DNA from 3 places in the Pseudomonas sp. zfem002 genome. Region 1 is predicted to be linked to each of the others. Evidence: riboswitches for the same ligand, from Rfam matches in the RefSeq annotation. Region 1 holds a riboswitch; each other region holds the start of a gene.
What was found. A riboswitch is a leader RNA that binds a small molecule or an ion and turns the genes downstream of it on or off. The one in region 1 is predicted to bind cobalamin.
Positions count from the first base shown of each region.

Region 2: another riboswitch for cobalamin. It lies ahead of RTI28_RS02270 (TonB-dependent receptor); the one in region 1 lies ahead of cobW (cobalamin biosynthesis protein CobW).
Region 3: another riboswitch for cobalamin. It lies ahead of cobO (cob(I)yrinic acid a,c-diamide adenosyltransferase); the one in region 1 lies ahead of cobW (cobalamin biosynthesis protein CobW).

Region 1 covers NZ_JAVYJH010000023.1:110,778-118,293, reverse strand. Annotated here, with positions in the region: gene RTI28_RS23455 (hypothetical protein) at 1-75, shown strand, start outside; gene RTI28_RS23450 (DUF1272 domain-containing protein) at 315-560, opposite strand; gene cobM (precorrin-4 C(11)-methyltransferase) at 629-1,375, opposite strand; gene RTI28_RS23440 (cobalamin biosynthesis protein) at 1,405-1,830, opposite strand; gene RTI28_RS23435 (CbtA family protein) at 1,830-2,528, opposite strand; gene RTI28_RS23430 (CbtB domain-containing protein) at 2,540-2,728, opposite strand; cobalamin riboswitch at 2,826-3,055, opposite strand; cobalamin riboswitch at 3,112-3,324, shown strand; gene cobW (cobalamin biosynthesis protein CobW) at 3,419-4,489, shown strand; gene cobN (cobaltochelatase subunit CobN) at 4,493-7,516, shown strand, end outside.
Region 2 covers NZ_JAVYJH010000001.1:511,303-518,818, reverse strand. Annotated here, with positions in the region: gene tig (trigger factor) at 1-1,295, opposite strand, end outside; gene RTI28_RS02300 (DUF6388 family protein) at 1,517-1,822, opposite strand; tRNA gene RTI28_RS02295 (tRNA-His) at 1,986-2,061, opposite strand; tRNA gene RTI28_RS02290 (tRNA-Leu) at 2,120-2,204, opposite strand; tRNA gene RTI28_RS02285 (tRNA-His) at 2,258-2,333, opposite strand; tRNA gene RTI28_RS02280 (tRNA-Arg) at 2,369-2,445, opposite strand; gene folD (bifunctional methylenetetrahydrofolate dehydrogenase/methenyltetrahydrofolate cyclohydrolase FolD) at 2,726-3,580, shown strand; cobalamin riboswitch at 3,684-3,885, shown strand; gene RTI28_RS02270 (TonB-dependent receptor) at 4,003-5,937, shown strand; gene RTI28_RS02265 ((2Fe-2S) ferredoxin domain-containing protein) at 6,106-6,456, shown strand; gene RTI28_RS02260 (ABC transporter substrate-binding protein) at 6,453-7,367, shown strand; gene ctlX (citrulline utilization hydrolase CtlX) at 7,502-7,516, shown strand, end outside.
Region 3 covers NZ_JAVYJH010000005.1:47,750-55,265, reverse strand. Annotated here, with positions in the region: gene cbiB (adenosylcobinamide-phosphate synthase CbiB) at 1-546, opposite strand, end outside; gene bluB (5,6-dimethylbenzimidazole synthase) at 543-1,193, opposite strand; gene RTI28_RS09000 (cobyrinate a,c-diamide synthase) at 1,190-2,485, opposite strand; gene cobO (cob(I)yrinic acid a,c-diamide adenosyltransferase) at 2,482-3,093, opposite strand; cobalamin riboswitch at 3,216-3,437, opposite strand; gene RTI28_RS08990 (hypothetical protein) at 3,581-4,159, shown strand; gene RTI28_RS08985 (sorbosone dehydrogenase family protein) at 4,311-5,627, shown strand; gene RTI28_RS08980 (C40 family peptidase) at 5,710-6,246, opposite strand; gene RTI28_RS08975 (C40 family peptidase) at 6,384-7,025, opposite strand; gene hda (DnaA regulatory inactivator Hda) at 7,141-7,516, opposite strand, start outside.

The DNA of each region.
Region 1 (7,516 bases):
ATCGGCGGCGGCGCCGGCGGCGCGGTGCTGACCTGGGTGGCGGGGTTCATCAAGAGCAAGATGCAGGCGCATTGAATCTCGGGATTCGGGATGGTGGGCATGGATGCCCTGTACAGGATGAGTCGTGCGCCGCGCCACTTGTGGGATTGGTGTAGGAGCGGATTGATCCGCGATCGGCGGCGCAGCCGTCGTAAATCCTGAATCCTGGGTTCTTCTGACACCCCCCAATACAGGTTTTATGGCCGCTTCGCGCCCAATCGCGGATAAATCCGCTCCCACGCCGGCCCCGCTGGATCAATAAGGAACGCCGGAGCTCAATGCACCGGACAGCCCTCGGCCTTCACCGTGCGCTGGGTCGTCGCCGGGTTCTTCGCCAGTTTCTCGCCCACCCGCGTCGGGCGTGGCTGCAGTTCACCGCCGCAGTTCGGGCATTGGCCCTTGAGGGTGTGTTCGGCGCAGTTGCGGCAGTAGGTGCATTCGAATGAACAGATCATCGCGTCGCGGCTGTCGCCGGGCAGTGGCGTGGCACAGCATTCGCAACAGGGGCGAAGTTCCAGCATCGGGGCGGTCCTTTCAAGGGTGGTCGTCGCGCTAATGTGCAGGCGCCCCAAGGGCAATGCAATATGTTTCAGGGGCGGTACAGGTGCGCATGCCCTGCGCGATAGAGCGCCGACTCGCTGAACGTATCGCTGGCCAGCACCCGTCCCACGAGGATCAGCGCGGTGCGCCGGAAACCCTTGGCCGCGCTCAGTTCGACGATATCGTCCAGTGTGCCCAGCACCCAGTCCTGGTCCGGCCAGGTGGCGCGGTGGACCACGGCGATGGGGCAGTCGCCACCGTAATGCGGGCGCAGTTCCTCGACGATTCTGGCCAGGTGACGCACGCCGAGGTGAATCGCCAGGGTGGTCTTGTGGCTGGCCAGGCTGGCCAGCGCTTCACCTTCCGGCATCGGCGAGGTGTCGGCGAAGCGGGTGAGAATCACGCTCTGGGCGATGTCCGGCAGGGTCAGTTCGCAGCCCAGCAGGGCGGCGCTGGCCGCGGTGGCGGTGACCCCGGGGACGATCTCGTAGGGAATGCCCAGCTCGCGCAGATGGCGGATCTGCTCGCCGATGGCGCCATACAGGCTCGGGTCGCCACTGTGCACGCGGGCCACGTTGTGGCCTTGCGCGTGGGCCGTGCGGATCGCCTCGATGATCTGCTCCAGGTGCAGTTCGGCACTGTTGATCACGCTGGCGGCGCTGTGCCCTTCGAGCACCGCGGCGGGCACCAGGGAACCCGCGTAGATGATCACCGGGCACTGGCGGATCAGGCGCTGGCCCTTGACGGTGATCAGCTCCGGATCGCCGGGGCCGGCACCGATGAAATAGACGGTCATTGCGCAGTCTCTGAACGGAAGGCGGCGGATTATCCGCCAGAAGCGGGTATCCAGGCCAATGCCAGGGTCATGTCGCCCTGCACGTGACGTTCGACCCGCAGTTGCGCCGGGGCGCCGCCAAGTTGCTCGGCCAGGGCCAGGGCAGTGCTTTCCGCGACGCCATAGCAGCCGCTGTGGCGAAAGGCCGTGGCCGAACGATGGCTCAGGCGCGGGGTGAATGCGGCGAGGTGCGCGGCGCTGTAGAAGTGCAGGGGCAGGACAAGCTCTTCGGCCAATTGCAGCAGGCCGGGCTCGCCGCGCTTGAGATCGATGCTGGCCAGTCCGGCCAGTGCGGCGCGCGGCAGGTCATGGGCCTGCAGCACGTCGCGCAGCAGACCGGCCAGGTCACTGGCCGGGATGCCACGGCGACAGCCCAGCCCGGCGTACAGCGGGATGACGCCGGGCGGGAAGGGCATCAGGCCGCCTGACGCCGGTACAGCCAGGCGCTGAGCAGGCCCAGGGCCAGCCAGAAGCCGGCATTGGTCAGCAGCGAGGCGATGATGAACTGCGTTTCCAGGGCTTCCGGCGCCAGGCTTTCGTGGACTTCCGGCTGCGGCGCGCCGATCACGTGGGGGATCACCAGCAGCACCAGGCCTGCGGCTTTCAGGACCCAGTTGCCGGCGAAGGCGATCAGCGCCAGGCCCACCGCGGTGGCCGCGGCGGTACCGACCCACCAGAACTGGCGCTGGGCCAGGTCGGCGGCGGCGGTGCCCGGCAGCTCCGGTGGCAGGCCGAGGTTCGGCGCCAGGCAGAACACGGCGAAGCCGCCCAGGCCCCAGAGGGCGCCGGCGCCAATGCTGGCGGGGGTGCGCAGGGTGTACATGGCGACCAGCAGCAGAGCGAAGCCGACCGCGACCACCAGGTTGCCGCCGGTGGTGGACAGCACGCGCTGCCAGCCATCTTCCGGCGACCAGGCTTCTTCGTCATGGTGATGACCGTCGGCAGCCGCGGCGGCGTCGGCGTGCTGGTGTTCCTGGGCGGCGGCCGGCGCCGCGTTCTCGTAGGTCTCCGCCTGGAGAATCAGCGGTGCGACCCAGAAGCTCTGCAGCAGGGTCAGCAGCAGGGCGGCGAGCAGGCCGGTGAAACCGGCGGTGCGGGCGATGCGAGTGAACATGCGGTCGGGCCTCAGTGGCAAGGGAAAGCGGCGCTGTGGCGGGTATCGTGGGCGGCGTTGTGGACCGCTTCGATGTGCGAGAACCCGGCGAAATAGACCAGGCACAGGCCCAGCACCGAGGCGCTGACGGCGGCGACGATGCGCTGGCTGAGGGTCGTCGGTGTGGCGACGGCGTGACGGGCGGTGGTGGAGACGGGCATGGCGCTTTCCTCTGGGTGTTGTCGGCAACAGGCAAGCGCGCGAAACCCCTGCGCGGAGTCGCCCAGGGGGTGCAACAGCGCCCGCCCACCGCGGGTTGTGTCAAAGTCTGCGTTGGGCCGGTCTCCGGGCTGGCGAGGGCGGAAGCGGACTTCAGCCGGGGAGCGTCACCTTCCCATGCCGTACGGCTGGCACAGTGGTCAAGACGCTTTTCTCGCTTACCGTTGCGGGGGCAGCACCGGCCTTGTCGACACCCTGTGGAGGCTGCGACGCACCGGTTTCCCGTTTCACCTTGTAATAAAAAAGGCACCCAAACGAATCGCGTTAGGAAATCACGCGCGTTGACATCCGTCAATACAGCGGTTGACCGGCTCCGGAGCACTGCGTAGCCTTGCCGCTTCGAGGTTCTCCGGCGCTGGCCGGAGCTAAGACGGGAACGCGGTGCGCTTTGCCAAAGGCCATTCCGCGGCTGCCCCCGCAACTGTAAGTGCTGATCCATCGACCATTGCCACTGCCGACAACCGAGGCGGGAAGGCGTCGAAGCCGCCCTTCGGGCACAGCGCGAGCCAGGAGACCTGCCTCGGACAGTTTCCACATACAACCGGGCGGGGTGATCCGGTGGCGAACGCGCCCGGGTGTCAGGCACCCGGCTCCCGTCCCGCATGCCCGCCATCCTGCCAAGGGCATCCGACATGAAAACACTGGCCAAACTCCCCGTCACCATCGTCACCGGCTTTCTCGGCTCGGGCAAAACCACGCTGCTGCGGCACATGCTGGACAACGCCAATGGCCGGCGCATCGCGGTGATCGTCAACGAATTCGGCGAGCTGGGCATCGACGGCGAGATCCTCAAGCAATGCAGCATCGGCTGCACCGAGGAAGAGGCCAACGGCCGCGTCTACGAACTGGCCAACGGCTGCCTGTGCTGCACCGTGCAGGAAGAGTTCTTCCCGGTGATGCGCGAGCTGGTGGCGCGCCGTGGCGACCTCGACCAGATCCTCATCGAAACCAGCGGCCTGGCCTTGCCGAAACCGCTGGTGCAGGCCTTCCAGTGGCCGGAAATCCGCAACGCCTGCACCGTCGACGCGGTGATTACCGTGGTCGACAGCCCGGCCGTGGCCGCCGGCACCTTCGCCGCCTTCCCCGAGCAGGTGGACGCCCAGCGCAAGCTGGACCCGAACCTGGACCACGAATCGCCACTGCATGAGCTGTTCGCCGACCAGTTGGCCAGCGCCGACCTGGTGGTCCTCAACAAGGCCGACCTGATCGCCCCTGAAGCCCTGGCCGCGGTGCGCGCCGAAGTGCAGGAAGAACTGCCGCCGGCGGTGAAGGTGATCGAGGCCAGCAAGGGCGTGCTGCCGCTGGAAGTGCTGCTGGGCCTGGGGGCCGAGGCGGAAGCGCATATCGATGGCCGGCGCACCCACCACGATTCGCACCATGACGGCGACGACGATCACGACGACCATGATCACGACGCCTTCGACTCCATCTCCCTCGACCTGCCCGAAGCCGACGAAAGCCTGCTGCTCGATGCCCTGACCCAACTGGTGGCCGACACCGGCATCCTGCGCATCAAGGGCTTCGCGGCGATCCCCGGCAAGCCGATGCGCCTGTTGATCCAGGGCGTGGGCAGCCGTTTCGACAAGCACTTCGATCGTGCCTGGCGCAGTGACGAAGCGCGCATCACCCGCCTGGTGCTGATCGGCCAGGAACTCGATGCCGCGGCCCTGGAAGCCCGTCTGCGCGCGGCCCTGGGCGCCTGATCCATGCACCTGCTGCGGACCCAGCCCGGCGGCTTCGTGCCGGACGACAGCATTGCCGACCTCGGCCAGACCCCGGCCGAGTTGGTGATCCTCTGCAGCGGCGACTCGCACCTGGCGCTGCTGGCGGAAACCGCCCGCGACCTGCCGCCCGACTACCCCAGCCTGCGCCTGGCCAACCCGATGCAGGTGCAGAACCATGCGTCGGTGGACCTGTATGTCGATGAGGTGCTGCGCCATGCCAAGGTGATCCTGGTGTCGCTGCACGGCGGCATCGGTTACTGGCGCTATGGCGTCGAGCAACTGGTGGAGCTGGCTGCCCGTGGCGTGCAGCTGATCCTGGTCCCGGGCGATGACCGTCCGGACCCGGAACTGACCCGCCTGGGCAGCGTCACCGACGCAACGGCCGAGCGTCTCTGGCACTTCCTGCGCCAGGGGGGCAAGGCCAACGCCCTGAACCTGTTCAACTGCCTGGCCAGTCTCTGGCTGGGGCGCGATTATCCCTGGGACGAGCCACGGCAACTGCCGCGTACCAGCCTGTATCACCCGCGCCAGGCCGAGGCCGAACTGGCCCACTGGCGCGCCGACTGGCAGCCCGCGCAAGCGGTGGTGCCGGTGCTGTTCTACCGCTCGCACCTGCAGGCAGCGAATACCGCGTTCATCGATGTGTTCTGCGAGCGCCTGGCCGGCGCCGGGCTCAATCCGTTGCCGATCGCCGTCGCCAGCCTCAAGGAGGCCGGCTGCCTGGCCCAGGTCGAGGACTGGCTGGACGAAACCGACGCGGCGCTGATCATCAACACCACCGGCTTCGCCCAGTCCAGCCCCGAGCAACCTCATCTGCGCCCGTTCCGCCGCGACATCCCGGTGCTGCAGGCGATCTGCGCGCAAGACAACGAGCCCGGCTGGCAGGCCAGCGAGCAGGGCCTCGGGGCCCGTGACCTGGCCATGCACATCGCCTTGCCGGAACTGGACGGGCGCATCATCACCCGGCCGATCAGCTTCAAGGACCTGGCCTGGCGCAGCGAGCGCAGCCAGTCCGACGTGGTCTGCTACCGGCCGCAGGTCGAGCGCATGGACTTCGTCGCCGAGCTGGCGCGGCGCTGGTGCGAACTGGCGCGCCTGCCCAATGCGCAGAAGCGCGTGGCCCTGGTGCTGGCCAACTACCCGACCCGCGATGGCCGCATCGGCAATGGCGTCGGTCTCGACACCCCGGCGGCGGCGCTGAATATCCTGCGTGCCTTGCGCGAGCAGGGTTACCCCGTGGCCGAGCTGCCGGACAGCGGCACACAACTGATCCACGACCTGCTCGGTGGCGTCAGCAACGATCTCGACAGCCTCGACCAGCGCCCCTGCGCGCAGAGCATGGCGCTGGACGACTACCTGGCGGCCTTTGCGCGCCTGCCCGAAGCCAACCAGCGGGCGGTGCGCGAGCGCTGGGGCGAGCCGCAGCAGGACCCGATGTTCCGCGGCGGGCGGATGATGGTCGCCGGCCTGCGCCTGGGCCTGACCTTCGTCGGCATCCAGCCGGCGCGGGGTTACCAGCTGGACCAGAGCGCGGTGTACCACGACCCCGACCTGGTCCCGCCCCACGGCTACCTGGCTTTCTATTTCTGGCTGCGCCATGGCCTGGCCGCCGACGCGCTGATCCATGTCGGCAAGCACGGCAACCTCGAATGGCTGCCGGGCAAGGGCGTCGGCCTGTCGGCGCAGTGCTGGCCGGATGCGCTGCTCGGGCCGCTGCCGAACATCTACCCGTTCATCGTCAACGACCCGGGCGAGGGCGCCCAGGCCAAGCGCCGCACCCAGGCGGTGATCATCGACCACCTGATGCCGCCGCTGACCCGCGCCGAAACCTATGGCCCGCTGCGCAACCTGGAGCGCCTGGCCGACGAGTACTACGAAGCGCAACTGCTCGACCCGCGGCGCGCCGTGGAGTTGCAGAAGGAGATCCTGCAACTGGTGCGCGACCACCATATCGACCGCGAACTGCAGCTGGAGGGTGCGCTGGATGACGCCGGGGTCTGGCTGCCGCGCCTGGATACCTACCTGTGCGACCTCAAGGAATCGCAGATCCGCGACGGCCTGCATGTGTTCGGCGAGTCGCCGGGCGGACGCCTGCGCATCGACACCCTGGCCGCCTTGCTGCGCGTCGCCCGGGGCGATGGCCGGGGCGCCAACGCCAGCCTGCCGCGTGCGCTGGCCCGGGCCCTGGGGCTGGGCTTCGACCCGCTCGACTGCGAGCTCGGCGAGCCGTGGCCGGGACCGCGTCCCCAGCGCCTGGCCGACCTCGACTGCGGCCCCTGGCGTACCGCCGGTGATACCCGCGAACGCCTGGAAATCCTCGCGGCGCACCTGATCGAGCAGACCCTGGCAGGCAGCCTGGACCTGCCAGGGGACGGGCAGTGGGCTGAGGTGCAGGCCGTGCTCGATGCCCTGCGCGAGCGGGTGGCGCCGCAACTGGATGGCTGCGGCGCCGCGGAAATGCACGGCGTGCTTGCCGCCCTCGACGGCCGCTTCGTTCCCGCCGGCCCGAGCGGCGCGCCGAGTCGCGGGCGCCTGGACGTCCTGCCCACCGGGCGCAACTTCTATACCGTCGATGTGCGCAACCTGCCGACCGCCACCGCCTGGCGCCTGGGTTTCGCCTCGGCCAACCTGATTCTCGAACGTCACCTGCAGGACCACGGCGACCACCTGCGCCAGCTCGGCCTGTCGGTCTGGGGCACGGCGACCATGCGCACTGGTGGCGACGACATCGCCCAGGCCATGGCCCTGATGGGCGTGCGCCCGGTGTGGGCGGCGGGCAGCCATCGGGTCGACGATTTCGAGATACTGCCCCTGAGCCTGCTGGACCGACCGCGGGTGGACGTGACCCTGCGTGTCTCGGGCTTCTTCCGCGACGCCTTCGGCAACCTGATCAAGCTGTTCGACGCCGCTGTGCAGGCGGTGGCGGCGCTGGACGAGCCGGACGAACTCAACCCGCTGGCCGCGCGGGTGCGCAGCGAGCAGGCCGAGCTGCTGGCCAGCGGCCTG
Region 2 (7,516 bases), on a different contig from region 1:
GCCTGTGCTGGTTTGACGGCTTCTTCGTAAGAGACCGACTTGTCGGTCACAGTCGCTTTCTGCAGGACAGTATCTACAACTTGTTCTTCCAGCACAACCGAACGAACTTCGTTCATCTGCTGGTCGTTCTTGTAGTACCAGGCCACAACTTGCTCAGGCTCCTGGTAGGCCGAAGCCATTTCCTGGATCAGTTCGCGAACGCGATCTTCGTCCGGCTTCAGTTCGTTCTGCTTGACCACTTCGGCGACGATCAGGCCCAGCACGACACGGCGCTTGGCTTGCTCTTCGAACAGCTCGGCCGGCAGTTGCTCAGGCTTGATGTTGCCACCGAACTGCTGGACGGCTTGAACGCGCAGGCGGTTCACTTCGTTTTCCAGCAGGGCTTTCGGCACTTCGATCGGGTTGGCAGCCAGCAGGCCGTCCATTACCTGGTTCTTGACCTTGGTCTTGATCGCCTGGCGCAGTTCACGCTCCATGTTCTTGCGAACTTCGGTGCGGAAGCCGTCCAGACCGGTTTCCTTGATGCCGAATTGAGCGAAGAACTCTTCGTTCAGCTCAGGCAGCTTGGGCTCGGAAACGCTGTTGACGGTGACGGTGAACTCGGCGGCTTTGCCAGCCAAGTCGAGGTTCTGGTAGTCCTCGGGGAAGTTCAGGGTCAGAACGCGCTCTTCACCAGCCTTGGCACCGACCAGGCCTTCTTCGAAGCCCGGGATCATGCGGCCGGAGCCCAGTACCAGTTGAGTGCCCTTGGCCGAACCGCCAGCGAAGGCTTCGCCGTCGATCTTGCCGACGAAATCGATGTTCAGCTGGTCTTCGTTCTGGGCAGCGCGGTCGGCGGCTTCGAAACGGGTGTTCTGCTTGCGCAGGACTTCCAGCATGTTGTCCAGGTCGGCGTCGGCGACGTCGGCGCTCAGGCGCTCGACGGCGATCGAGTCGAAGCCGGCAACGGTGAACTCAGGGAAAACTTCGAAAATGGCGACGAATTCCAGGTCCTTGCCCTTTTCGAACGATTTTGGCTCGACGGCAGGGGCGCCAGCCGGGTTCAGCTTCTGCTCGACCACGGCTTCATAGAAGGAAGCCTGGACCAGATCACCGAAAGCCTCCTGACGGGCGGCGTCTTCATAACGCTGACGGATCACGCTCATCGGCACTTTGCCAGGACGGAAGCCTGGAACCTTGGCGCGACGGGCAGTCTGTTGCAGACGCTTGTTGACTTCGGTCTCGACGCGCTCTGCCGGAACGGCGATGGTCATACGACGCTCGAGAGCGGAAGTATTTTCAACAGAAACTTGCATGAATATTCCTCGTTGCACAGACGTTAGCCGGCGATACCCGACTCCAGAATCAAGGGCAAGCATTCTAGTAGCTCACACACCAGAAGTCACCCTGTTCGACCCGGAGGCGAATGGCGCCGACCCTCTTTGATTTCGACAATAACCCGGACGCCCGGGCGATAACGCCACACCGCGCGAAACAGAGCGCTTGCGTCGCCCGGAACAATGAATCGACAACAGGCTCAGGAAGCGCGACCGTCGATCTCGTTGAAGTCGCAGTACTCTTCCCAGCTCATCCCCAGCGCCTGCGCCACTTCGCGGTGGACTTCCAGGCGCATGGCCTGCAGCTCCTGCGGCGACTCGGCAATCAGGCGCAGCGTAAGCTCCCAGGGCTCGATGCCCTGCTCCTGGGCCTCGTCCTCGAACGCCCACTGAATCTGTTGCTGCTGCTCGGTTTCACTCAAGGCGGCGATTTCCGCGAGCAACTGCGGATTGGCCTGAGCGAAGCGCTCCAGCGCGAGCGCCTGGCGGGATTCTTTTGCAATCATCTTTCTACCTGTTCGCCGGCCTGCCGGCTTTTTGTCAACCGGCTGAAATCTATCAGTTTTCATTCAGCGGTTACTAGCCGTCGCAAGCAGCAAAACCTCTACACGAAACGACAAGCCAAAAACACAAAAGGCGCCTGATTTTCATCAGGCGCCTTTCGAAATATGGGGTGGACGAAGGGAATCGAACCCTCGACCACAGGAATCACAATCCTGCGCTCTACCAACTGAGCTACGTCCACCATATGTTGCTGACTTGCGGCTTTCTCACACCTCAGCGCAAGGCGGTGAAAGCATGAATGGTGCGGACGAAGAGACTCGAACTCTTACAGCTTGCGCCGCTGGAACCTAAATCCAGTGTGTCTACCAATTTCACCACGTCCGCGTGAAGCATCTAAAGCAAAGGCGCCAGACTTTCATCAGGCGCCTTCTGGAATATGGGGTGGACGAAGGGAATCGAACCCTCGACCACAGGAATCACAATCCTGCGCTCTACCAACTGAGCTACGTCCACCATATTGCTGTTACTTGTGCCAAAGCTGCCTTGATTGGCGCACCCGGCAGGACTCGAACCTGCGACCATCCGCTTAGAAGGCGGATGCTCTATCCAGCTGAGCTACGGGCGCATATTTAATCTGCTTTCGCTTGCGATTACAAATTAACGTTTAGCCGTACCAAACAAGCCAAAATCCGCTCATTTTGCCCGACCTTGCTAACCAGTGCTAGGCCCTGCCCGACAAGTGAGGCGCATCTTATAGACCGCCTGTCACATCGTCAATATGTTTCTCAAAAAAATTCATTTTATTGAAGGGCTTAGGGCAATTGCCGGACCAAGCGCCTTTGCCCTTCGGCCTGCTCATGAGAGAATGCGCGCTCTTTTTTTCTCTCGATGGTTAATCACCCGTCATGACTGCACAACTTATCGACGGCAAGGCGATCGCCGCCAGCCTGCGCCAGCAGATCGCCCAACGTGTCGTTGAACGTCGCCAGCAAGGTCTGCGGACCCCGGGCCTGGCGGTGATCCTGGTTGGCAACGACCCCGCCTCCCAAGTGTACGTATCGCACAAGCGCAAGGACTGCGAGGAAGTCGGCTTCATCTCGCAGGCCTTCGACCTGCCGAGCACTACCCGCCAGCAGGAACTGACCGACCTGATCGATCGCCTCAACGATGACGCGAACATCGACGGTATCCTCCTGCAGCTGCCGCTGCCGGCCCACCTCGACGCCTCCCTGCTGCTCGAGCGCATTCGCCCGGACAAGGACGTCGACGGGTTCCACCCGTACAACATCGGCCGCCTGGCCCAGCGCATCCCGCTGCTGCGCCCGTGCACACCGAAAGGCATCATGACCCTGCTGCAGAGCACCGGCCAGGATCTCTACGGCATGAATGCCGTGGTCGTCGGTGCTTCCAACATCGTCGGTCGCCCCATGGCCATGGAACTGCTGCTGGCTGGCTGCACCGTGACCGTCACCCACCGTTTCACCAAGGACCTCGCCGGCCACGTCAGCCGCGCCGACCTGGTGGTAGTCGCCGCCGGCAAGCCAGGGCTGGTCAAGGGTGAGTGGATCAAGGAAGGCGCGATCGTCATCGACGTCGGCATCAACCGCCAGGAAGACGGCAAGCTGGTCGGCGACGTGGTCTACGATACCGCCCTGCCCCGCGCCGGCTGGATCACCCCGGTACCGGGCGGCGTCGGCCCGATGACCCGCGCCTGCCTGCTGGAGAACACCCTGTACGCCGCGGAAGAGCTGCACAAGTAAGCCTGCGGCGCGACGACGACGGCACCCTTCGCGGTGCCGTTTTTTTTGCCCGCGACCCAGCGATTTTCCCCACCCAGGTTGACGAACGGTCATCCCGATGGTCAGATGCCGCCCGTTTTCAGGTGTCTGCCGCCGCCGCGCGGCAGGTGAAACGGGAAGCCGGTGCGTCCTTCACGACCAGTCCGGCGCTGCCCCCGCAACGGTAAGCGAGTGACACATTCACAAGGCCACTGTGCGCAAGCACGGGAAGGCGAATGCGTCCAGCCTCGCAAGCCCGGAGACCGGCCTGCAAACATCGCGACTGAGAAAGGACTCATCAGTCATTTGGCAAACCTGCGGTGGGCGGGCACGAGCCGGTAATCTGGCGCGCGTTCGCCAGTACCCTCCTGTGCGCTTCCCGAAAGTTCCTTTTCGAGAAGTCGATGAATACACGTAATCTCTCGCTGATTGGCTGCCTTCTGGGCTGCAACGAAGCCGCACTCGCGGCGGCGCTGACCCTGGACCAGCAGATCGTTTCGGCACCCCCGGTGGAATCCACCACCATCGCGCAGATGGCCCGCTACGGCAGCAAGGTCGAAGTGGTGGAACGCGCGCAGATCGAACGCGCCGGCCCCAGCGCCGATATCACCCGCGTCCTGCAGATGTTCGTCCCCGGCCTGTACGTCGCGCCCAAGCAGGGCCCGTTCGACTACGGCACCTACTCGCTGCTGGGCGGGCGCAACGACGACACGCTGATCCTCCTCGACGGCGTGCGCCTGAACAACCGCCTCTACGGCGGGATCTACATCGACACCCTGCCCGCCGCGGCGATCGAACGCATCGAAGTGCTCAAGGGTGGCCAGAGCCTGCTGTTCGGTACCCAGGCGGTCTCCGGCGTGATCAATATCGTCACCCGCAACGCCCAGTCCCGCGCGGCCTCCGGCCAGGTCAACCTGGGCGTCGACAGCTTCGCCGGGCGCAACGGCGATGCGCGCATCGAGCGCATCTTCAGCAACGGCTGGGGCGATCTCGGCCTGCTGGCCTATGTCAGCCACAACATTTCCGAGGGCTACCAGCCCTACCACAGCAGCGACATCACCCGGACGGTCAGCGACAGGAAACGCGGCTACGAGGTCAACACCTTCGGCGCCAAGGCCGCGCAGAGCTTCGGCGACGACAGCCGCCTGGAACTGTTCTACCAGTACAGCGCCGCCAGCCTCGACTTCCTGCGCCCCGACGCCAACCGCAACACCACCAACGACCGCGTCCAGCAGATCGCCACGGCGACCTTCCAGCAGCACCTGAACGAAGACTTCAGCTACTTCGTCAAGGGCCACATGAACGACTGGGACACCCGCTACAACCGCGTCTACAACAATGTCGACGGCAGCCCGCGGGTGCTCAACCACAACGACTACTGGGGCTTCAGCGACTGGGGCGTGCAGGCCGAGGGCACGGCGCTGCTGCCCGGTGGCCACATCCTGGTGTTCGGCAGCGACAACCAGTTCTACAAGGGCAAGGACGATGTGCTGAAGATCGACCAGAACCAGGCCGAGGCCCACGCCCTGTATGTGCAACTGCGCCCGGAAATCGCCGCCCTGCCCGACTGGCACCCGAGCATCGGCGTGCGCCGCGAGCATCTGAGCGGCGGCGACAGCGCCACCGTGGGCATGTTCACCTCGCTCTACGACCTCACCGACAACCTCAAGCTGCGCGGTCAGTTCGGTTCGGCCTACAAGTTGCCGAACGCCGAGCAGCTGTACGTCAACGAGCCGGGCGACGAGATGGGCAACCCCAACCTCAAGGCCGAGAAAAGCCGCAATGCCGAACTGGGCCTGGACTACAGCAATCTGCTCCAGGGCCAGCCCTACAGCGTCAGCGGCACGCTGTTCCACCGGCGCATCGAGGACCTGATCACCATCGTCGACAGCCAGTGGGTCAACGGCGACGGCGAGATCACCGTGCGCGGCTTCGAGCTCGATGGCCAGGTGCAGCTCAGCGACCGCTGGCAACTGCAGGCGGACATGACCCGCAACCTGAGCGAATCGCGCAAGGGCGCGACCATCAACAACATCCCGCACTTCTTCGCCCGCAGCCGGGTCGGCTACGAGTCCGCCGACCGCATGTGGGGTGCCGGCGCGGCGGTGCGCTACATCGGCAGCGTGATCAGTCCGCGGGATATCGACTACGGCCACTACAGCGTGGTCGACGCCGATGCCTACCGCTACCTCGACAACCAGCGCCAGCACCGCCTGAGCCTGTTGCTGGAGAACCTGCTGGACCGCGACTACACCACCAGCATGGACAGCGGATCGCGCCGGGTGAGCAACCTGGGCCGGCCGTTCACCGCCGAGGCGCGCTACACCTACAGCTTCTGATGCCAAGCGCCCGGGGCCGCTTTGCGGCCCTTCGCGAGCAAGCTCGCTCCCACAAGAATGTAGCGACACACTCCTCCCGTGGGAGCGAGCTTGTCGGAGCGCCGAACCGTCGCGAAGGGCTGCAAAGCAGCCCCCGGCAACCGGCCCCTTCTCGCCAAGGACCCTCGCATGCAAGAAAAGGACATCCCCAGCAACCCGGAGTGGTCGCACATCCCCGACCATGCCCGCCACGTCATGCTCTGCACCGGCCCGCGCTGCACCCTGCGCGGTGCACTGAAAGTCTGGAAGACGGTGCGCAACGAGCTGCTCGCCGCACAGCGCATGGAAACCGCCGACGGCGTGCTGCTGACCCGCACCCATTGCCAGTTCCCGTGCAACCTCGGGCCGGTGGCGACGGTCTACCCGGACCGTTGCTGGTACCGCATCGCCAGCCATGACGACGCCCGGCGCCTGGTCCGCGAACACCTGGTCGACGGCCAGCCCGTGCGCGACCTGCTGCTCAAGGGAGACGCGCAATGAAACACCTGGCCTGGCTGTTGCTGCTGGGTCTGGGCAGCGCCCACGCCCTCGACTACCGCAACTGCGGCGAAACCCGGGTGCTCACGCACACGCCGCCACAACGCATTCTCGCCCTCAACCAGCACGCCGCCGACCTGTTGCTGGCACTGGATGCAGGACCCGCGCTGGCCGCGGTCAGCTATATAGATGACGACGCCGGCGCCCTGAAGGAAAACCGCTACCGCGGCGTGCCGCTGCTGTCGCGCCAATACCCGTCCCAGGAAGTCTTCTACGCCGGGCGCTTCGACCTGGTGGTCGGCGGCTTCGCCAGCGCCTTTCGCGATGGCGTCGGCTCGCGCAACGACCTGGCTCGCCTGGGCATCGCCAGCTATCTGCTGGAAAACGCCTGCGCCACGCCACCGGCGTCCGGCTTCGCCGCCACCGAACACGACCTGCGCAGCCTCGGCCAGGTACTTGGTCGCTCGGCCCGCGCGGAAGAACTGATCAGCCGCCAGCGCGACGACCTGCACAAAGCCCGCGCGATCGCCGCCGGGCACCCGCCGCTGGCCGTCTTCTACCTCGACAGCGAAACCCGCGGTCTCGACAGCGAGGGTCGGCGCGGCTTCGTCAGCGAGCTGATCGCCGTGGCCGGCGGGCGCAACATCTTCGCCGACATCGACCTGCACCGGGTCACCGTGGACGCGGAAAGCCTGCTGCAGCACGACCCGGACGTGCTCCTGCTGGCCGACGCCGTGTGGTCCCGGGCCAGTGCCAAGCGCGACTACCTGCGCCGACATCCGGCCCTCTCGCATCTGCGCGCGGTGCGCGAGAACCGCATGATCGATGTGCCCTTCACCCATCTGCTCGCCGGTGAACACAGCGCCCGCACCGCGCTGTACCTGGCGCGGGAACTGGCGAAGATCCGCGACTGAAGGGCGGCAGCCGATTCGGCTGCGAAACCGCCGGTTTCAGCTTTCCCGGCTGGGCGCCCGACGCGCTTCAGCCGGGATTGCGGCGGCATCGGGAGGACAATGGACGCATCGCCAACCCCCGGATGCGTGCCCCGATGCAAACAACAAAT
Region 3 (7,516 bases), on a different contig from region 1:
GCGCTCGTTGCGATAGCCCCACATGGCATCCAGCGTATTGCTCAGGCGATACAGCACCACCCCCGGCGCGCCGGCGATGGCGAACCAGAACAGGGCGGCGAACACCGCGTCGCTGCCGTTCTCCAGCACTGACTCGGTGGCTGCGCGCGCCACGGCGGTTTCGTCCAGCTCGCGGGTTTCCCGGCTGACCAGGTAGCCGACACGCTTGCGCGCCTCGTCCAGGTCGCCGCCGCGCAAGGCATCGGCCACCGGCTGCACATGTTCGCCAAGGCTGCGCAGGCCGAGGGCGCAGTACAAGGCGAGGATTTCCACCAGCCAGCCGATATAGGGCAACCAGGACAGCGCGGTGGCGAGCAGGGTCAGCGGCACCACGGCCAGCAACCAGGCGCTGACACCATGGCTGCGCCAGCCGCGTCCGCCGGCATTGAAACGCTGCTCCAGACGCCCGGCCATGCGGCCGAAGGCCACCAGCGGATGCCAGCGCCGCGGCTCGCCCAGCAGCGCATCCAGCGCCACCCCGGCCACGGTCAGCAAGGCCACACTCATTCGGCTTCTCCCCATTGGTTTTCAAACAGCATGTCCGCCAACGGCCGTGGCGTGGTCCAGCCTTCCAGCGCGAGCATCGGCGCCGGATAGAATTCGCGCACAGGGCCCAGGCAAAGAATCGCCAGCGGCTTGGCCCCGGCCGGCATGCCCAGCAGTTCGGCCAGGGCCAGCGGATCGAACAGCGACACCCAGCCCATGCCCAGGCCCTCGGCGCGGGCGCTCAACCACAGGTTCTGGATCGCGCAGGACAGCGACGCCAGGTCCATTTCCGGCAAGGTCCGGCGACCGAAGACATGCACCTCGCGCTTGTCCATCAGCGCCGCCACCAGCAGCTCGGCGCAGTCGTTGATGCCTTCGACCTTGAGCTGCATGAATTCGTCGGAACGCTGCCCGAGGGCTTCGGCGGTGCGCAGGCGTTCGTCCTCGACCAGCGCCTGGATGCGCTGGCGCAGGTCGCGGCGGGTGATGCGGATAAAGCGCCAGGGCTGCATCAGGCCGACACTGGGCGCCTGGTGCGCGGCTTCCAGCAATCGCGCGAGGAGCTCGGGGGCCACCTCGCCGCCACTGAAGTGGCGCATGTCGCGGCGCTCGCCGATGGCGCGATAGATCGCCGCGCGCTCGGCCGCGCTGTAGGCGTGTTCGCTCATGGCGCCAGCAGCGCCGCCGTCGCGTCGGGGTTGGAGGGGAAATAGAAGTGCACGTAGGAGGCGGTCAGGCGGCCGATCCGGTACACCGCTTCGGCGCCGCGTCCACCGTTGGGGCTCTGTCCGCGGGCGATGGGCTGCAGCTCGGTGCTGGTCAGGGAATGGTGATAGGTGTGCCCGCGCAGCGTGCCTTGCGCCAGCTCCACCGCCTGCAGGGCCAGGGCGGCGAGGCGCTTCTGCATGGTCGCTTCACCGGGCAGCAGGCCGACCAGTTCGGCGCGCTCGCCGGCGACATCGGTCAGGGCATCGAGCAGGTAGAGCATACCGCCGCACTCGGCCAGCAATGGCTTGCCGGCCTGGTGATGGGCGCGGATCGCCGCCAGCATCGCGCTGTTGCCGGCCAGGGCGTGGTGGTGCAGCTCCGGGTAGCCGCCGGGCAGGTACAGGCTGTCGGCGTCCGGCAGCGCACGGTCATGGATCGGCGAGAAGAAATGCAGGTCGGCGCCCATCGCCCGCAGCAGGTCGAGATTGGCGCCGTAGGTGAAAGCGAAGGCTTCGTCGCGGGCCACGGCAATACGTACACCGGCCAGGCGGGTTTCGACCTCGCGCGACACGGGGGCGGCAAAGGCCACTGCCGGTGGCAGGGACGACTGGCAACTGTCGCCGAGGGCCTTGGCGGCGGCGTCCAGACGCAGGTCGAGGTCGCTAAGTTCGCTGGCCTGGACCAGACCCAGGTGCCGGCTCGGCAGCTCGATCCCGGTCTCCCGCGACAGGCCGCCGTACCAGCGCAGGCCCTCGGTGAGACTGCCTTCGAGCAGTTGCGCATGACGCAGCGAACCGACGCGGTTGGCCAGCACGCCGGCGAACGGCAGGTCGGCCTGGTAGCGCGCCAGGCCCAGGGCCAGGGCGCCGAACGTCTGGGCCATGGCCGTGCCGTCGATCACCGCCAGCACCGGCACACCGAAATGCCGGGCCAGGTCGGCGCTGGACGGCGTGCCGTCGAACAGCCCCATCACCCCCTCGATAAGGATCAGGTCGGCCTCACCGGCGGCTTCCCAGAGCAGGCGGCGGCTTTCCTCGGCGCCGACCATCCACAAGTCGAGCTGGTACACCGGGGCGCCGCTGGCCCGCTCGAGAATCATCGGGTCGAGAAAATCCGGTCCGCACTTGAACACGCGGACCTTGCGCCCCTGGTTGCGATGCAGGCGAGCCAGGGCCGCGGTGACGGTGGTCTTGCCCTGGCCGGAGGCCGGCGCGGCGATCAGCACCGCCGGGCAATGCCGGGTGTCGCTCATAGCTCGACGCCCTTCTGCGCACGAATCCCGGCCTGGAAGGCGTGCTTGACCATGCCCATCTCGGTGACGGTGTCGGCCAGTTCGACCATTTCGTCCTTGGCGCCGCGGCCGGTGACGATCACATGCTGCATCGGCGGGCGCGCCTGCAGGTCGGCGAGCACGCTGTCCAGGTCGAGGTAGCCGTGCTTGAGGGCGATGTTCAGTTCGTCGAGCACCACGAAGCCGATGCTCGGGTCCTGCAGCAGTTGCCGGGACACCTCCCAGGCCGCTTCGGCAGCGGCGATGTCGCGCTGGCGATCCTGGGTTTCCCAGGTGAAGCCCTCGCCCATCACGTGGTAGCGCACCTGCTCGGGGAAGCGGCGGAAGAACAGTTCTTCGCCGGTGGCGTTGCGGCCCTTGATGAACTGCACCACACCACATTGCATGCCGTGGCCCAGGGCGCGGGCGAGCATGCCGAAGGCCGAGCTGCTCTTGCCCTTGCCGTTGCCGCTGAGCACCAGCAGCAGGCCGCATTCGTTGGGCGCATTGGCGATGCGCTCGTCGATCACCGCCTTCTTGCGCTGCATGCGCGCCAGGTGGCGTTCGTCACGTTCGGGGGATTCGCTCATCGGGGGTCTCCGCGGGCCACTGTCGCCAGGCGGGGAGCGACGACAGCTGAGGGGAAAATGGCACGGGAACAGGCGCAGAAACCGGACGCGGGGTCCGAAAAACCGCGCACCACCCTCCGTGATGCCGTTGACTGTTTGCAGGCCGGTCTCCGGGCTCACGAGCGGATCGGGGCGATCCCGACCGGGCGCCTTCCCGGGTTGGAAACCCAGTGGCCATGCGCGGTCTTGGCTCATTTACCGTTGCGGGGGCAGCGCCGGAATCGCACGTCTGGCGCACTCACCGGCTTCCCTGTTTCACCCTGTCGACCCGCGGGTCACAGAGCACCTGAAACAAGTCGCGAAGGTTAGAGGGTTGGGCCGGGAGCGTCAATTGGAGACGCCCGTCACAGGCCTGACCCATGACACTTCCTGGAGGCTGTGCCACAGTGATATCAAATAGCCATGGTTTTCCGCTGTACTCGTACAACAACTACGAAAGGAGAGCAGCATGCAAGGCCTGATTCTCAACAATTCCCGCCTCGAATTCCTGCGTCCGGCGCTGGAGCGCTGGGGGGAAAGCATCGAGCGCTTCAACCAGGTCCTTGGCGATAACGAAGGGCCTTACTGGCATGGCGCCCAGGCCAACCTGGGGATACTTTCGGCGGCCATCTGGCAGGCCGAGCTGGTCACCCTGCAGGCGTACCAGAGCAAGAAACAGCGCGACGAAGGCGAACGCAACGCCCGCTGCGACCTGCTGATCGCCAGTCGCGACGAGTCGGCCTACCTGCATGCCGACCAGCGCTGGCCGAAGGTCGGTCGGCTCGACCTCAGCGGCGCCTTGCAGGAAGCCGGCGCCGTGGCGAAGAGCATCGCCTATCCCAGCCAGTTGAAGATCGCCGCGCTGTTCGTCAGCCCGGTCAAGCTGGAAAAGCATGCCAGCCCGGAAGAGTTGCAGGACATAGTGGATGACCTGCAGAAACACAACGCCTGTGCCATCGCCTGGTGCTTCCCGTATGGCTATCGCAAGTTGCATGACGAGTTCGGCCAGTACTATCCCGGGGTGGCACTGCTGCTGAAGCAGGTCTGAGCCCTCGAACGCATCGCTGGCAAGCCAGCCCCCACAGGTACAGCGTGTACCGCGGTCCTTGTGGGAGCTGAACCACCCCACATCCAACTGAACCTCCCTGCTCCGTCTCGCCTCTGACCTGTAACCCCCCTGTTACGCCAAGGAGTCGAGCATGACCTCACTGCGCATTGCCGTACTGCTGGCCCTCGCCGCCGGACTCAGCGCCTGTGGCGAAACGGCCCGCCTGCAGGTCGCCGACGGCAGCGGCCCGGCGCCACAACTGCCGGAACCGAACAGGACGCTGATCCCCACGGTGAACATCGCCCCGGCGATCGGTTGGGCCGAGGGCGGCCAACCCGTCGCCGCCCAGGGCACCCAGGTCGTGGCCTTCGCCAGCGGCCTGGACCACCCGCGCTGGCTCCATGTGCTGCCCAACGGCGATGTGCTGGTGGCGGAAACCAATGCCCCGGAAAAACCCGAGGACGGCAAGGGCATTCGTGGCTGGGTGATGGGCAAGGTCATGGCCCGCGCCGGGGCCGGCGTGCCCAGCGCCAACCGCATCACCCTGCTGCGCGATGCCGACCGGGACGGCGTGGCGGAGACCCGCACGGTCTTTCTCAAGGACCTGAACTCGCCGTTCGGCATGGCCCTGGTCGGCAACGACCTGTATGTCGCCGATACCGACCGCCTGCTGCGCTTCAAGTACCAGGACGGCGCCACCTCGCTGACGGGGCCGGGCGAGCCGGTTGCCGAGTTGCCTGGCGGTCCGCTCAATCACCACTGGACCAAGAACGTCATCGCCAGCCGCGATGGCAGGAAGCTCTACGTCACCGTCGGCTCCAACAGCAACGTCGCGGAAAACGGCATGGACCAGGAACGGCAGCGCGCGGCGATCTGGGAAATCGATCCCGCCACGGGCCAGCAGCGGATCTTCGCCTCCGGCCTGCGCAACCCCAACGGCCTGGCCTGGGAACCCCACAGCGGCCAGCTCTGGACCGCAGTGAACGAACGCGACGAGATCGGCAGCGACCTGGTCCCCGACTACATCACCTCGGTACGCGACGGCGGGTTCTATGGCTGGCCCTACAGCTACTACGGCCAGCATGTCGATACGCGAGTGCAACCCAGCGACCCGAACCTGGTGGCCAGGGCGCTGGTCCCGGATTACGCGGTGGGCCCGCATACCGCCTCCCTGGGCCTGGCCTTCGCCGAACCGGGAGCCTTGCCGCCGCCGTTCGATCAGGGCGCGTTCATTGGCCAGCACGGTTCGTGGAACCGCAAGCCGCACAGCGGCTACAAGGTCGTGTTCGTGCCGTTCAGCAGCGCCGGGAAGCCCGCGGGCAAGCCGATCGACCTGCTGAGCGGATTCCTGAGCGACGACGGCAAGGCCATGGGACGGCCGGTGGGGGTGGTGACCGACCAGCGTGGTGGAGTGCTGGTGGCGGACGATGTGGGGAATGTGGTCTGGCGGGTGAGCAAGGCTCAATAACCGAGGGTGTTGCTACCGGCCTCATCGCGGGCAATGCCCGCTCCCACAGGGGTGCGATGAGGCCATCAGCTACAGCACAGGACTATGGATTGCGCGCCAGATGCTCCGGCGCCTGCAGCACCCGCTTGGCATTCAGGTAGGAGCGCTGCCAGTAGCTGTTGGCCAGATAATCCAGGCGCACGGTCCCGCCCGTGGACGGCGCATGCACGAAGCGCCCTTCGCCGACATAGATCCCGGCGTGGTTGACCTGGCTGGCGCCGTTCGTCGCGAAGAACACCAGATCCCCTGACTGCAGGGCATCGCGGCCCACATCCGGCGCGCGCATGACGATCAGTTCACGGGTCGAACGGGGCAGCTTGATGCCCGCCGCGTCACGATAGACGTACCCGATCAGCCCACTGCAATCGAAACCGGAGTCCGGCGTGTTGCCGCCCCAGCGATACGGCGTGCCGACCAGGCCCAATGCCCGGAAAAGCACGTCGTCAGCGGCTGGCGAGTAGGTGATCTGCGCAGGAACATAGGCGGGCTGGACCACCTGGGACGGGGTCGGGGCGTGACTGGAGCAGGCACCGAGAAGTGCCGCCAGGGACAATACCGCTATACGCGCCATCATCGACATCTCAGAACATCCTGTCTGAAAGTGCCCGGCGTCAGGCCGGAAAATTGGTGAGGGTCAAGATTAGACGTTTTCTGTAAACACGCACGGCGACTAGCTTTTCAGCATCGTCGCCGTGTTGGGACACCACCCGGAAGCGCTTAGTTGCGCGAAATCTGGGTCGGTGCCGGGGCCATCGCCAAGGCGCGCTTGGCTTCGATGAAGGTCTTGCTCCAGTAGCGATCGCCAAGGCTGTCGATACGCACGCCACCGCTGCGACGGCTGCTGGAGTGGATGAACTGGTTGTCGCCGAGGTAGATACCGGCGTGGCTGACGCGACCGCGGCCGTTGGTGCTGAAGAACAGCAGGTCACCCGGCTTGAGGTTGTTGCGCGATACCAGCGGGGCATCCACGTTGATCATCTCGCGGGTGGAACGCGGCAGGTTCATGCCGGCTTCCTCGCGGAACAGGTAACCGATGAAACCGCTGCAATCGAAGCCCGACTGCTCGGAGGTGCCACCGAAGCGGTAACGGGTACCGATCAGTGCCATGCCGCGCTCGAGGATGCTGTCGGCCAGGGCTGGCAGCTGGTAGGACTTGTTGCCGGAGAAGGTTTCCAGTTCCTGCTCGGTGGCCAGCTCTTCCTCGAACACCGAGGCATCGGCGACGGTGGAGGACTTGTGAGCGGACGTGGCGGAAACGGAATAGTGATCCTGCTGTTGCTGAACCGGGCCTTGGGCCGCGCAGCCAAACAGCAGTGTCACGAGTGCGAGGGGCACGAGGGGTGCGAAGCGATTCAGCATGGGCACGACCGTGTCTTGGATTCAAAGAAGTCGAGACTATGCCTACTATCGATTCGATTTGCAAATTCAATCGAAAAAAATGTGACTTTTATGTGCCGAGGCTCTGGGACGCCTGTTACCAGCCAAGGGTTTCCTTCAGGAAGGGGATGGTCAGCTTGCGCTTTTCCTGCAGCGAGGCCTGGTCCAGGCGCTCCAGCAGGTCGAACAGCGCGCTCATGCTGCGGGTACCGCGGGTAAGGATGAAATGCCCGACTTCGTCGGTCATCTGCAGGCCGCGACGCGAGGCGCGCAGTTGCAGGGCGCGCAGCTTGTCTTCGTCGGTGAGGGCGCGCATCTGGAAGATCAGCGCCATGGTCAGGCGCGACTTGAGGTCGGGCAGCTTGATCGGCAGTTCCCGCGGCGAGGCGGAAGCGGCGATCAGCAGGCGCCGGCCGCTGTCGCGCAGGCGATTGAACAGGTGGAACATGGCCTCTTCCCACTCCGGCTTGCCG